One region of the Erwinia sp. L03-1 genome, then DNA from elsewhere that is predicted to be linked to it. Evidence: predicted binding sites of a transcription regulator. Region 1 holds the regulator's gene; each other region holds the start of a gene.

Evidence for each region. The regulator CRP, encoded in region 1, controls carbon source genes, mostly activating them, when cyclic AMP is high. The targets are predictions, from matches to a motif close to ATGTGANNNNNNTCACAT.
Region 2: the regulator CRP is predicted to act here: its motif matches at 1,465-1,482, upstream of cdd (cytidine deaminase).
Region 3: the regulator CRP is predicted to act here: its motif matches at 2,541-2,558, upstream of bhsA (multiple stress resistance protein BhsA).

Annotation. Positions count from the first base shown of each region.
Region 1 is NZ_CM178762.1:351,088-355,762, forward strand. Features, by position in the region: gene argD (bifunctional acetylornithine/succinyldiaminopimelate transaminase) at 1-229, shown strand, start outside; gene AC4PCC_RS01530 (YccS/YhfK family putative transporter) at 337-2,469, opposite strand; gene crp (cAMP-activated global transcriptional regulator CRP) at 2,528-3,160, opposite strand; gene AC4PCC_RS01540 (OsmC family protein) at 3,469-3,873, shown strand; gene AC4PCC_RS01545 (phosphoribulokinase) at 3,954-4,675, opposite strand, start outside.
Region 2 is NZ_CM178762.1:1,506,967-1,511,641, forward strand. Features, by position in the region: gene AC4PCC_RS06880 (NAD-dependent malic enzyme) at 1-360, opposite strand, end outside; gene cdd (cytidine deaminase) at 524-1,408, opposite strand; gene AC4PCC_RS06890 (CidB/LrgB family autolysis modulator) at 1,535-2,227, opposite strand; gene AC4PCC_RS06895 (CidA/LrgA family protein) at 2,220-2,615, opposite strand; gene metG (methionine--tRNA ligase) at 2,771-4,675, opposite strand, start outside.
Region 3 is NZ_CM178762.1:2,470,163-2,474,837, forward strand. Features, by position in the region: gene AC4PCC_RS11400 (MFS transporter) at 1-1,125, shown strand, start outside; gene msrA (peptide-methionine (S)-S-oxide reductase MsrA) at 1,175-1,705, opposite strand; gene AC4PCC_RS11410 (TetR/AcrR family transcriptional regulator) at 1,719-2,378, opposite strand; gene bhsA (multiple stress resistance protein BhsA) at 2,684-2,938, shown strand; gene AC4PCC_RS11420 (choline transporter) at 3,684-4,675, shown strand, end outside.

The DNA.
Region 1 (4,675 bases):
GCTCTTCAGTGATATCCGGGGCAAGGGGCTGCTGATCGGGGCCGCACTCAGGCCGGAGCATGCCGGTAAGGCGCGGGATATTCTTCATGCCGCAGCGGCTGAAGGGGTGATGGTCCTTAACGCCGGAACGGACGTGCTGCGCTTTGCGCCTTCGCTGGTGATTGAGCCTGCCGATATTGAAGAGGGCATGGCCCGCTTTGCCAGGGCGGTAGAAACAGCGCTATTCTGACGGCATGATGCATGGAGGGAGCATGATGCATCATGCATGGAGCATGGAGCATGGAGCATGGAGCAGTAAGCAGGAAGGGAGATTATTGGATGGCTGAAAACCCCGCGTTATGCTTGCCTGCTCTCCTCCCGCTTCTCGCTGTGCGTTCTGCCTTTCGTTTTAGGCGCTTTTTTTAAGCGGCGTGACAGCCAGCGTCCGTGATGCGGCCGGTCGCGCCAGGCCAGCGAAGAGATGGTATGCATAATCCTGAGGTGATCGAGTATCTGCCTCAGGTGTCGCTCCAGAATCGTTATCGGTCCCTGTTCAAACTCTCCCTGTAAATCCTCCAGCACGTTGGTATCCGAGCCGGGACCATCATACTCCAGCCGCTGCTGGCAGCGCTGAAGGGCGATTTCACAGCTTTGCAGGTAGCGCTCGGCCAGCGCCGGAGTGAGCATCGTATGTTCACGGGCGAGGATGGTCATCGCGTTGATATGCTCGACAATAAACTGACTGTGCGTCACCCACAGCTTCATGTCTGCCAAATAGTTTGAATCAAACCCCGGTTCCTGCATGGCCTGATTAAGCGAGTTGAACACCGCATTATGCGCCTGGTTGGCGCGCATACGCTGGTAAGCCAGCCTGACCGGATCCTGCTCGCTGCCAAGCAGCATTTGCAGCGCATCCTGGTAGGTGCCCAGCGCGTCGTGGGCATTTTGCCGCAGCAGCCCGCTTTGCCACTGGGGCCACAGCCAGATCATGCCGCCAAAGGCAATCATGCATCCCATCAGCGTATCCATCAGCCGTGGCAGCAGGAAGTCAGCGCCGTTCAGCGAGAGCAGCTGGAGCGAGTACACGGCGGTGACGGTAAAACCAATCATCGCCCAGCCGTAGAACTTGCGGATAACCAGGTAGCTGACCAGCGTGATAACCAGCATTATCGACAGCACCATCGCCTCAGGCGCGTGGAGGCGCAGGGCGACGGCGGCGATAATCAACCCGGCCAGCGTACCGAGTGCACGGTGCTGGATGCGTACGCGGGTGGCGCTGTAGCCATTCTGGCTGACAAACATCACCGTCATCAGGATCCAGTAGGGCTTGGGCAGGTCGAAGAACATCGCCAGGGTACTGGCGAAAGTGAGCATCACGGCAAAGCGGGCGGCGGTGCGCAGGGCGGCAGACTTCAGCGACAGATAGCTTTTGCAGGCGGCCAGCAGCGGCAGGCGGCGCTGGCGATCGGCCATCAGGTCGCGCTGATATAAAGGGCGCTGCGTGCGCAGGACGCGCGCAATGCGGCTGAAGTGGTAGTAGCAGAACTGTCCCACCGGATTATCCCGGCTTCGACGGGCGATTTTTTCAAGTGCGCCGAGCGGCTTGTCCATCACAAAGCGCTCCGGCAGCCGGTGGTAAAGAATATCATCGGCCAGCTCCCGCAGTCGTGCGGCGATGGTTTGCGCGTTCCAGCGAATGACCGCTTCAGCATGGCTTTTTTCGACCAGCTTCTGCACCTCTTCAGGCTGATGCAGGCTGACGGAGATATGCTCCTGCAAATCCAGCGCGACCTGAAACGCGCGGATGAGACGTTTATGATGGCTGTCGCGGTTGGCGGCCAGCATATGCATCTGCTGATAGCAGATGCCGATCAGATCGACGGCTTTTTGCTGGCGGGCCAGCAGCGGCGGCAGGGCTTTATCAGGATCGGTCAGACGGGTGAGCAGGGTATATTTGGCTTCACAATAGTCGGCCAGCTCGCGGTACAGCAGGCTGAGGGTTTCGCGCATCGGCTGCTCTTTCCACAGCCAGAACCAGAACCAGTTGAACACCCCGTACCAGATCGTCCCCAGCACGTAGAGCAGGGGCGGCTCCCATATCGGCATGCGGCCGGCCAGACTCAGGGTGAAGATGGCGGCGATAAGCGATCCGGGCAGCAGCCTGGCATGCAGTGGGCTGATTTCACCCGTGACGCCCAGCAGCATTGCCATAGCAAACAGAATCGCAGGCAGGGGAACGCTGTGCTCACCCAGGTACTGGATCAGAAAGCTACTAAAGGCAAACAGGCTTCCGCCCACGATAAGGCGTTTGAAAAAGCGCTTATGCGGCGTATCCAGACCGGCGTTATTGCAGCACGCGGGCACCAGGGAGAACAGCAGTCCCTTTTGCAGATCGCCCAACAGCCATCCAATCGCTACCGGTAAACAGAGCACCAGCGTCTGACGCAGGGCATAGTTAACCTCAGGATGATAAATCAGTCTGCGCCACATCGCTCCATACCAATAAAAAAGGCGCAACGGGAGGTTGCGCCGGGGGGATCAGAGCCGGTTAGCGCGTGCCATAAACTACGATAGTTTTACCGTGTGCGGAGATCAGATTCTGATCTTCCAGCATTTTGAGTATGCGGCCCACGGTTTCGCGCGAGCAGCCCACAATCTGACCAATTTCCTGGCGGGTGATTTTGATCTGCATCCCATCCGGGTGAGTCATTGCATCCGGCTGCTTAGCCAGATTTAGTAGCGTCTGCGCGATGCGACCCGTCACATCGAGGAAAGCTAAATTCCCCACTTTCTCAGACGTCACCTGCAGGCGACGAGCCATCTGCGAAGAGAGTCGCATCAGAATATCAGGGTTAACCTGAATAAGCTGACGGAATTTCTTATAGGATATTTCAGCCACTTCACAGGCGGTTTTCGCCCTGACCCATGCGCTACGCTCCTGACCCTCTTCAAACAGGCCAAGTTCACCGATAAAGTCGCCCTGGTTGAGGTAAGAGAGGATCATCTCTTTGCCTTCCTCATCCTTAATGAGCACCGCGACTGAACCTTTCACGATGTAGTAAAGCGTTTCCGCTTTCTCACCCTGGTGAATTAGCGTGCTTTTGGATGGATACTTATGAATATGGCAATGTGACAGGAACCATTCAAGAGTCGGGTCTGTTTGCGGTTTGCCGAGAACCATTCGCGATTATCCTCTGTTGTCATCATGCCTAAACACAGGGGCAGAGTTCCCTGTCAGGCGTTGAAATAGTGACGCGTTTCCCATCAGGGAAATTATCCCGAACCCTGTCGCAGGCCTGGGTCGTTATGTTGTGCCGTTTCGTCATGCTTGTAGAGTACGAACGAAATTATTACAGCTTTGTTTGTAGCACAGCTTGGAACGAGTGTCTTGTGTTGTCTCGCTTCAGCATAGTGTGAAAATTGTCGCATTGCCGTTTTTGTTGCCGAAGCGTAATCTGGCGTTAACTGAATGACTTAGAGGGATTTGTTATGCAAGCACGTGTTAAATGGGTAGAAGGGCTCACGTTTTTGGGAGAATCCTCATCCGGGCACCAGATTTTAATGGACGGCAATGCGGGCGATAAGGCACCCAGCCCAATGGAAATGGTTCTGATGGCGGCCGGCGGGTGTAGTGCCATCGACGTGGTGTCAATCCTGCAAAAGGGGCGCCATGACGTGGCTGACTGCGAGGTCAAACTGACTTCCGAACGCCGGGAAGAAGCACCCCGTCTGTTCACCCATATCAACCTGCACTTTATTGTTAGCGGTAAGGGCCTGGAGGAGAAAGCCGTTTCCCGCGCCGTCGACCTGTCGGCAGAAAAGTATTGCTCCGTTGCCCTGATGCTGGGCAAAGGCGTTGAAATCACCCACAGCTTTGAAGCGATCGAAATTTAACATTCCATTAGCCCCAGCCTGTGGGGCTAATGCGCAGTGGCCCGGACTATTTTTTTCTCTGGGGCTTAACGCACGGTGTCTCAGACTATCTTTTTCCCCTCAATCAGACGCCTGACCAGCGGCCCCATTATCAGCTCCATCGCCAGCCCCATTTTGCCGCCCGGCACCACCAGCGTATTGATCTGAGAGATAAACGCGCCCTGCAGCATCGACAGGAGATAGGGGAAATCAATATCCTCCAGCGCCTGAAAGTGGATAACCACAAAGCTTTCATCAAGCGATGGGATACCGCGTGCCGCAAACGGATTGGAGGTATCCACCGTAGGTACGCGCTGAAAGTTGATGTGGGTGCGCGAAAACTGCGGGGTAATATAGTTGATGTAGTCCTCCATCGAGCGTACCACGGAGTCCATCACCGCCTCGCGGGAGTGCCCCCGCTCGCTGGTGTCGCGGACCAGCTTTTGGATCCACTCAAGGTTGACGATCGGTACCACGCCGACCAGCAGATCGACATTCTCCGCAACGTTATGCTGCGGCGTCATTACGCCACCGTGTAAACCTTCATAGAACAGCACGTCAGTCGGCTCGGGCAGCGGCTGCCAGGGCGTAAAGGTGCCCGGCACCTGGTTCCAGGGTACCGCTTCATCGTAGGTATGCAGGTATTTACGCGACTGGCCGCTACCGCTGCGGCCATATTCGGCAAACGTATGCTCCAGCAGGGCAAAATCGTTAGCCTCGGGGCCGAAATAGCTGATATGGCGGCCCATATCACGCGCTTTACGAATAGCCATATCCATTTCAG
Region 2 (4,675 bases), 1.2 Mb from region 1:
ACGGTAAATTTCAGAGAAGTGTTCACAGGCAGCACCCACGGTTGGGGTGTAGATAATCGGCATCATCTCTTCAAGATGATTGTCCAGCAGGCGATAGAACAGCGTTTCGTTAGTGTCCTGGATATTGCGCAGGTAGACGTGCTTGTCGTTATCGTTTTTGAAATCCTCAAACTGTCGCCATGCGCGCTGGGCCTGTTCTTCAATGGTTTCCACCGTTTCAGGCAGCAGCCCGTTGAGGTTAAAATCGTTACGCTCTTCGACGGAGAAGGCGCTGCCCTTATTCAGCAGGGGGAATTCCAGCAGGATAGGGCCAGCGTAAGGGATATAGAGCGGTCTTTTACTTTCGTAGTCGAGTTCCATGCGGGTATTACTCATTCGAAGCGGGAAGATGTGGAACAATCCTAAAATAATTCATCTGAAAGTACAGCTTTTGTTAACAATTGATAACAAAAGCAGCAGCACTATTGCCGTTAAGGTGCGGCGCAATGGGCCATCTGGCCGCACCCACGGCGGGATAATGGGGTCAGGCCAGCGGTGTCACGGTCAGATGGTTACAGCCCAGCGCCCGAAGCGTTGCGTCGGTTGCCTGGTACTGAACCACCTTCGCCTCCGCTGATTCAGCCAGTACCGCCCGCCGGATTTGCTGCACGCTGCGCCCGGACAGGTTCAGCAAAATCAGCGCGGCCTGCAGCGGCGGGAGGCTGGGGTTAAATGCGGCGTTTTCCGCATAGGAACCGGCAAAAATAGCGCCGTCCGACGCCTCCAGCGCGACGCCACTCCAGGCCTGGGTATAAGGCGCATGGCTGCGGTTAGCGGCCAGAAGGGCTGCCTGCGTCAGCGCATCGCCCGTTGGCTGAATACCCTGGTCAGTCTCATCCATCAACAGGGTCTGGATCGCCAGGTCACGCGGCCCAAAGGCATCCGGCAGATAGTGGCCGAGCGTGGCGGTGTCGCGTCCTGGCAGATCGATTTTCAGCGCGGTTCCGCTGTTTAACTCATTCATAAACTGGCGGCAGTGGCCGCAGGGTGTGTAGTTAACGGTGATCGCCTCCAGCTGCCGTTCGCCCATGAGCCAGGCGTGAGTAATCGCGCTCTGCTCGGCATGGACCGTCTGCTGCAGGGTAGCGCCGCTGAACTCCATATTGGCACCGAACCACAAATGGCCGCTTTTGCCGCGCGCGACCGCGCCGACGTTAAAGTCAGAAAGCGGGGCAACGGCGCAGGCGGCTGCCAGCGGCAGCAGGGCAAACGCCAGCTCGCGATCGTTCAGACCGCAAACATTTTTGATCTCTTCAACCTGCTGCGGGGTGAAAAAAGCCGCAAAATCATCACGGGAAAGTACAGGCAGCAGGGCGCTCTGCAGCGGCGTGGGCAGCGCGGTAAACGCTGCCTGGAAACGTGGGTGCATATCAGGCCTCTCTGGCAGATTTGGCCGCTTATTCTGGCGAGCCTCCGCAGCGTTGTATGTGATTTTGTTCACATTTACAATGTAATATGTGAAAAAGAATCTACAAATGCGGGACTTGCCGCAAGTTTACCGCCATAGGTGCATCATGATCGGGAAGATAAAGGGTGCCAGCAGCGAGGTAATGATGCCGCAGATCACCAGCGCCAGCGAACTGTAAGCCCCTTCCTGATAGTCCAGCTCGGCGCAGCGGGCGGTGCCCAGCGCGTGCGACGCGTTGCCAATGGCCAGTCCGCGCGACGCCTTGCTCTTTATTTTGCACAGGTTAAGCAGCATATGACCAAAAACCGCACCCAGCACGCCGGCCATCAGTACGCAGATCGCGCTGATCGCCGGGATGCCGCCCAGGGTCGCGGAAACGGCCATGGCAATCGGCGTGGTGACGGACTTAGGCATAATGGTTGCCGCTATTTGCGGCGACGCGCCCAGCCAGAGGGCAATGGCCGTGCCGGAGATCATCGCGGTCATACTGCCGATAAAGCAGACGCTGATAATCGACTTCCAGCGCGCCCGAATCTGATGCATCTGCTCGTAGAGGGGGAGCGCCAGTGCGACCACGGCGGGCTGCAAGAGCTGATTCAGCAGCGAGCTGCCCTGAAAATAGCGGGCGTAGGGCATCTTCAGCAGTATCAGCAGCGGCACAATCACCACGATGGACACCAGCAGCGGATTAACCAGCGAGATTTTCACCGTAGCGGCCAGTTTACGGGCTGCCAGGAACACCAGCAGGGTAAGCGGCAGCGACCACCAGATATCACTCATTTTCCGCCTCCGGTAATCCCGCTGTTCTGCCGTGCAGACGGTGCGAAATCAGGCCAACGGTCAGCAGAACCACAAAGGTGCTGACGACGCAGGAGATAACAATCGGGCCAAACTGCGCGCTCAATACCTGCGTGTAGTTCATTATGCCGACGCTGATGGGCACAAACAGCAGCGCCATATAGCGGATAAGCAGGTGGCTGCCGGGCCTGACCCACTCAACCGGCATAATCTGTGAGGCCAGCAGCGCAAAGAGGATCAGCATGCCGATAATACTGCCGGGAATAGCCACCGGCAGCAGGGAAGCGATGCCGTTTCCGGCGTACAGACAGAGATAAATGATGATAAAGGCGCGAAGGTATCGCCAGATAATTGACAGCGCTCGGCGCATGAGGAACTCCTGCTTTGATGAACGTGAATCCCATGATGGAGAATAAAGCGTAGTGTGACTCAGGCGGTGAGAATAAAAAAGGGGCGAACCCTGTCGCCCCTCAATGTGCTTTATTCGACCCGGCCAGCCCGGGCGAATAATGCCGCCGTACAGGCTTACTTAACCTGCATTCCCGGCTGTGCGCCGCTGTCCGGGCTGAGCAGGAAGATATCCTTACCGCCCGGGCCAGCCGCCATCACCATGCCTTCGGAAAGACCAAAGCGCATTTTACGCGGTGCGAGGTTTGCCACCATCACCGTCAGGCGGCCCTTCAGCACCTCCGGATCCGGATAGGCCGCGCGAATACCCGAGAATACCTGGCGCGTTTCGCCGCCCACGTCCAGCGTCAGGCGCAGCAGCTTGTCAGAGCCATCAACCAGCGTGGCGTCCTGGATCAGCGCGATACGCATATCCACTTTGGCGAAGTCATCAAAGCTAATCGTCTCCTGAATGGGCGCATCGGCCAGCGGGCCGGTTGGGGCAGGCTGGCTGGCGGCGGCATCCTCTTTGGAGGCTTCGATCAGCGCATTGACTTTATCCATCTCAATACGGCTGTAGAGCGCCTTAAAGGCAGAGATATCGTGGTCGAGCAGCGGCTGTTCGATACCCTCCCAGCTCAGGGTCTGGTTTAAAAACGCTTCAGCGCGCGCGCTCAGTGAAGGAAGCACCGGCTTCAGCCAGGTCATCAGCACGCGGAACAGGTTCAGACCCATCGAGCAGATTGCCTGGAGATCGGCATCGCGCCCTTCCTGCTTCGCCACTACCCACGGCGCCTGCTCGTCTACATAGCGGTTAGCCATGTCCGCCAGCGCCATAATTTCACGCACCGCGCGGCTGAACTCACGGCTGCTCCAGGCTTCGCCAATGCTGACCGAGGCATCGGTAAAGGTTTTATACAGCGCCGGATCGGCCAGTTCGGCAGAGAGCCGACCGTTGAAACGCTTGTTGATAAAACCCGCGTTGCGCGAGGCCAGGTTCACCACCTTATTGACGATATCGGCATTAACGCGCTGCACGAAATCTTCCAGATTCAGATCGATATCATCAATGCGCGAGGAGAGCTTGGCGGCGTAATAGTAGCGCAGGCTGTCCGCATCCAGATGCTGTAACCAGGTGCTGGCCTTAATAAAGGTGCCGCGTGATTTGGACATCTTCGCGCCGTTAACCGTCACATAGCCATGCACGAACAGGTTGGTTGGCTTGCGGAAGTTGCTGCCTTCAAGCATCGCTGGCCAGAACAGGCTGTGGAAATAGACGATATCCTTGCCGATAAAGTGATAAAGATCGGCGTCGGAATCCTTCTTCCAGAAGGCGTCGAAATCAATGTCTCCACGCCTGTCGCACAGGTTTTTGAACGAGCCCATATAGCCGATAGGGGCATCCAGCCAGACGTAGAAATATTTGCCCGGCGCATCGGGGATTTCAAAGCCGAAGTAGGGCGCATCCCGGGAGATGTCCCACTGATTCAGCCCCGATTCAAACCACTCCTGCATCTTATTCGCGACCTGCTCCTGGAGCGCGCCCGAACGCGTCCACGCCCTGAGCATTTCGCTAAACTCGGGCAGGTCGAAGAAGAAGTGTTCAGAATCGCGCATTTCCGGCGTCGCCCCCGACACCACGGACTTAGGTTCAATCAGCTCGGTGGGGCTGTAGGTGGCACCGCATACTTCGCAGTTATCACCGTACTGATCGGCCGATTTACATTTCGGACAGGTGCCTTTCACAAAGCGGTCCGGCAGGAACATGCCTTTTTCCGGATCGTAAAGCTGTGAAATGGTGCGGTTTTTGATAAAACCATTTTCCTTCAGGCGGCCATAAATCAGCGAGGAAAGCTCCCGGTTTTCGTCGCTGTGCGTCGAATGGTAGTTATCATAGCTGATGTCAAAACCGGCAAAGTCAGTCTGATGTTCATGACTCATGTCGGCAATCATCTGCTCGGGGGCAATACCCAACTGCTGAGCCTTCAGCATGATCGGGGTGCCGTGCGCGTCATCCGCACAGATGAAGTAAACCTGATTGCC
Region 3 (4,675 bases), 2.1 Mb from region 1:
TCTGCCGGTCTGGCGACGTTCGCCCTGCTTTACTGCGTACAGCCAATACTGCCGGTGCTTTCGCAGGAGTTTGCCATTTCTCCCGCCGCCAGCAGTATCTCGCTCTCCATTTCCACTGCCCTTCTGGCACTGGGGTTGCTGATCACCGGTCCGCTCTCTGACGCCATTGGCCGTAAGTCGGTGATGGTCACCGCCCTGCTGCTGGCGGCGATCTTTACCCTGATTTCGGCCACCATGAGCAGCTGGCACGGCATTCTGATTATGCGGGCGCTGACCGGTTTGGCGCTGAGCGGCGTCGCTGCCGTAGGAATGACCTATCTGAGTGAGGAGATCCACCCCAGCGTCGTGGCGTTCTCAATGGGCCTGTATATCAGCGGTAACTCGATTGGCGGGATGAGTGGCCGTCTGCTGAGTGGGGTGATCACCGATTTCAGCTCATGGCGGGTCGCGCTGGCGGTGATTGGCTGTTTCGCGCTCGGTTCGGCGCTGATGTTCTGGAAAATCCTGCCGCCATCGCGCCATTTCCGTCCCGCTTCCCTCAGGCCACGCAGTCTGTTTATTAACTTTCGGCTCCACTGGCGCGACAGCGGCTTACCCCTGCTTTTCGCCGAGGGTTTCCTGCTGATGGGGGCATTTGTCACCCTGTTTAACTATATTGGCTACCGTCTGCTGGCTCCGCCCTATTCGCTCAGCCAGGCCATTGTCGGTCTGCTGTCGGTGGTCTATCTGACCGGGACGTGGAGCTCGCCTAAGGCGGGCGCAATGACCGCCAAATATGGCCGCGCCAGCGTGCTACTTTTTTCAACCTCAATGATGCTATCTGGTGCGGCGATCACCCTGTTCAGCAACATGTGGCTGATTTGCCTCGGTATGATGATCTTTGCCGCAGGCTTTTTTGCTGCCCATTCGGTGGCCAGCGGCTGGATCGGCCCACGAGCCAGGCGGGCTAAAGGCCAGGCATCTTCGCTTTATCTCTTTAGCTACTATTTGGGTTCGAGTCTGGCAGGCACGCTGGGAGGGGTTTTCTGGCATCACTTCGGCTGGAATGGCATTGCAGGGTTTATTATTCTGTTACTCGCCGTCGCGCTGGCGGTAGGTATGCGTTTAAGAAGTCAGGCTGTTTAGAAATAAAAGCAGGCAGCAGGCCACGTGCCTGCTGCCCGGTTACAACGAATTACAGGGTACGATCGGCGAAGCGCTTCTTCAGCTTCTGCAGTTTTGGAGGGATCACTGCCATGCAGTAGCGATTCTCCTGACCTTCGCCAGCCCAGTAGTTCTGGTGATAATCTTCAGCCGGATACCACTCCGTCGCCGCTTCAACCGTCGTCACAATCGGGTCGCTGTTATCCAGCTGCGCACGCGCAATGGCGGCTTTAGCTTCGATAGCCTGCGCCTCATTCAGCGGGAAAATAGCCGAACGATACTGCGGGCCGATATCGTTACCCTGGCGATTAAGCTGAGTTGGATCGTGCGTGGCAAAGCTGATGTCCAGCAGATCGCCATAGCTGATTTTTTCCGGGTCGAAACCAAGGCGGATGGCCTCTGCATGACCGGTATCACCGTTGCACACCTGGCGATAGGTCGGATTAGCAACGTGGCCGCCAATATAGCCGCTTTCGACTGAAACAACGCCGTTAATCTGTTTAAAAACGGCCTCGGTGCACCAGAAACAGCCTCCGGCGATGATTGCGTATTCAGTTGTCATCAAAACTCCTTATTTAGTTTTCGACAATGGCTTTATCGCAGCCTGTTCGGCTCAGTACGGGCCATTGCAGCATAAGAGTAGCAATAATACTATCCAGTTGGTGGCGAGTGGCCCCTTCGCGCGCCTGAACCGACATGCCCTGTAAGATGCATCCCAGAAAGGTTGTCAGCGCAGAAATATCGGTCTGCGCGTCCAGTTCACCGCTGGCCTGGCGCGAGAGCAGAAAGGCTTTTAGCTGATTTTCCAGATTTTTATGCCGTGAGCGTAGCATATCCGCTACGGCAGCGGAGTCAGCGGAGAGCGCCGTTGAGGTGCAAATAAAAAAACAGCCCGCGGGATTTTTACCGTCGGTAAAGCAGGCGGCCGTTGAGCGGAAATAGCGCTCAATTCCCTGCGCGACGCTGCTTTCCGGGCAGGAAAGCGCGTCCTGACGCTGAACACCATAGATTTCAATATAGCGATCGACCACGGCGCGGAATAAACCCTCTTTATTGGTAAATTCCGCATAAAGCGTGGGTGCCTTGGCGCCCGTTGCGTCGACCAGGTCAGACAGAGAGGTCGCTTCATACCCATGACGCCAGAACAGATCCAGGGCTTTATCCAGTGCTGCCTGACGATCAAAGGTCTTGGGTCTACCCCGACTTTTCGGCGCGCAGATTTCCCGTTCGGTCATAGCTCCTCTCTTAGCTTATCGGCAGCATGAAATAAATTACCGATCATTATAAAAACATTCCCCCTCGCTGTCGAGGGCCGCGTTCTGTCGCCGCCTGACGACGTCACCTCTCGAAAACACTGCGCTGAGAAATAAAAAAATGGTCACTTTAAAAACAATCTAATCAGATGCTTATCAAATTAATTAACGAACGATAATAAAATAGCATTGACGGAGGCCTTTAACGAGCCTAGCATTTAGTTATTGATCGTTAACTAATAGCGCTCAACACCCTTAATAACATTAAACATACACGAGAACAGACCATGAAAAACCGCACAATCACCCTGGCCGCCCTGCTACTGGCGACCGTTTCCTTCGGCAGTTTTGCCGCCGACATTGTGGGCTCACAGCCCGGCAATCAGCAGGCCATTGGCGTGGTGTCCGCCTCGGGGAGTAATCTCTCAACGCTGGAATCACGGCTGTCTGCTAAAGCGGACGCCGCAGGTGCATCGGCATTTCGCATCACGTCAACCACCGGCAATAATCGTATGCATGCCACGGCCGTTATTTACCAGTAACCATCACGTCGTTGCCTGTGATTCACAATACAGAACCGATAAGGCTTGATGATGAAAAAGATTATGACAGCAGCTGCGCTTGTGCTGGGCTTAGCCTCCTTTAACGGAGTCGCGGCTCATTTAGTTGAAAGCACTCCCACCGGTCAGCAGGATACGGGCGTCATCTCGACCGGCAGCACCAGCCTGACGCCATTAGGAGTACAGCTCTCGGAGAAGCCGGTACTGGCGGGCACATGATCTTTATGCATCATTTTGACCTCTGGCCACAGCAGCCTGTATGGCACCGCCATCCTTAAATCATGATTATCTTTCTGCCAGCCGCCATACGGAGACGTTATGGCGGCATTATTTTAGCCGTTGTCCGTCGCACACGAATAAAATACCTCCAGCGCTCAGATAATAATTACCCTTCCCATTATAAATTTCACTGGTCTTCTATTTGTCTTCTATACTGTTCTGTCCGCTAATAAAACCCCACCACTCATGATGGTATTTAGCGGTAAACGAGTGTGAAATTATTTTTAATTGAATGCTCAATCAATAAAACCTATGATAGTGGATTATAAATGAAACTTCACTCGCCGGGGGCAGTAGAAATATGAATTAACTTACTCATTATCATCAAGAAAATTACACCTGATACCTTCCCCAGTGTAATTAGCGGATATACGGCCTTTTTCCCAGTATGCGCTAAGGGACGCTTTGCGAAGATCGGGATACTCCTTGTGCAATTTTCGGAGACGATATGCCGACGACAGAATTACCTAAAAAGCCACAGCAGGACCGCATTAACCCGGTGGTTTTTTATACTTCCGCCGCCCTGATCCTGCTTTTCTCAGTGACCACCATTCTTTTTACCGATTTTGCCGACCGCTGGATTAATAAAACGCTGGCGTGGGTTTCCGCCACTTTCGGCTGGTATTACCTGCTGGCCGCGACGGTATATATCGTATTTGTGGTAGCCATCGCCGCCTCACGATTTGGCTCAATTAAGCTGGGGCCGGAACAGTCAAAACCAGAATTTAGCCTGATGAGTTGGGCCGCGATGCTGTTCGCTGCGGGGATCGGTATCGACCTGATGTTTTTCTCCGTCGCCGAACCCGTCACGCAATATATGATGCCGCCGGAAGGCCAGGGCCAGACGATGGAAGCCGCGCGACAGGCGATGGTCTGGACGCTGTTCCACTACGGCCTGACCGGCTGGGCAATGTACGCCCTGATGGGCATCGCGCTGGGCTACTTCAGCTACCGCTATGGGCTGCCGCTGACCATTCGCTCTGCGCTCTACCCTATCTTTGGTAAACGTATTAACGGGCCGATCGGCCACTCCGTGGATATCGCCGCCGTGGTGGGCACCATTTTTGGTATCGCCACGACGCTGGGGATTGGGGTGGTACAGCTTAACTACGGCCTGAAGGTACTGTTTGACGTCCCTGAAGGCTTAACGGCGCAGGCCGGGCTGATTGCGCTATCGGTGATTATGGCGACCATCTCGGTGACCTCCGGCGTGAACAAGGGTATACGTATCCTGTCAGAGATAAACGTGCTGCTGGCGCTGGGGCTGATTCTTTTTGTGCTGTTTATGGGCGATACCAGCTTCCTGCTTAATGCACTGGTGCTGAACGTGGGCGACTATATTAGCCGCTTTATGAGCATGACGCTGAACAGCTTCGCCTTCGATCGCCCAACCGAATGGATGAACAACTGGACGCTGTTCTTCTGGGCCTGGTGGGTTGC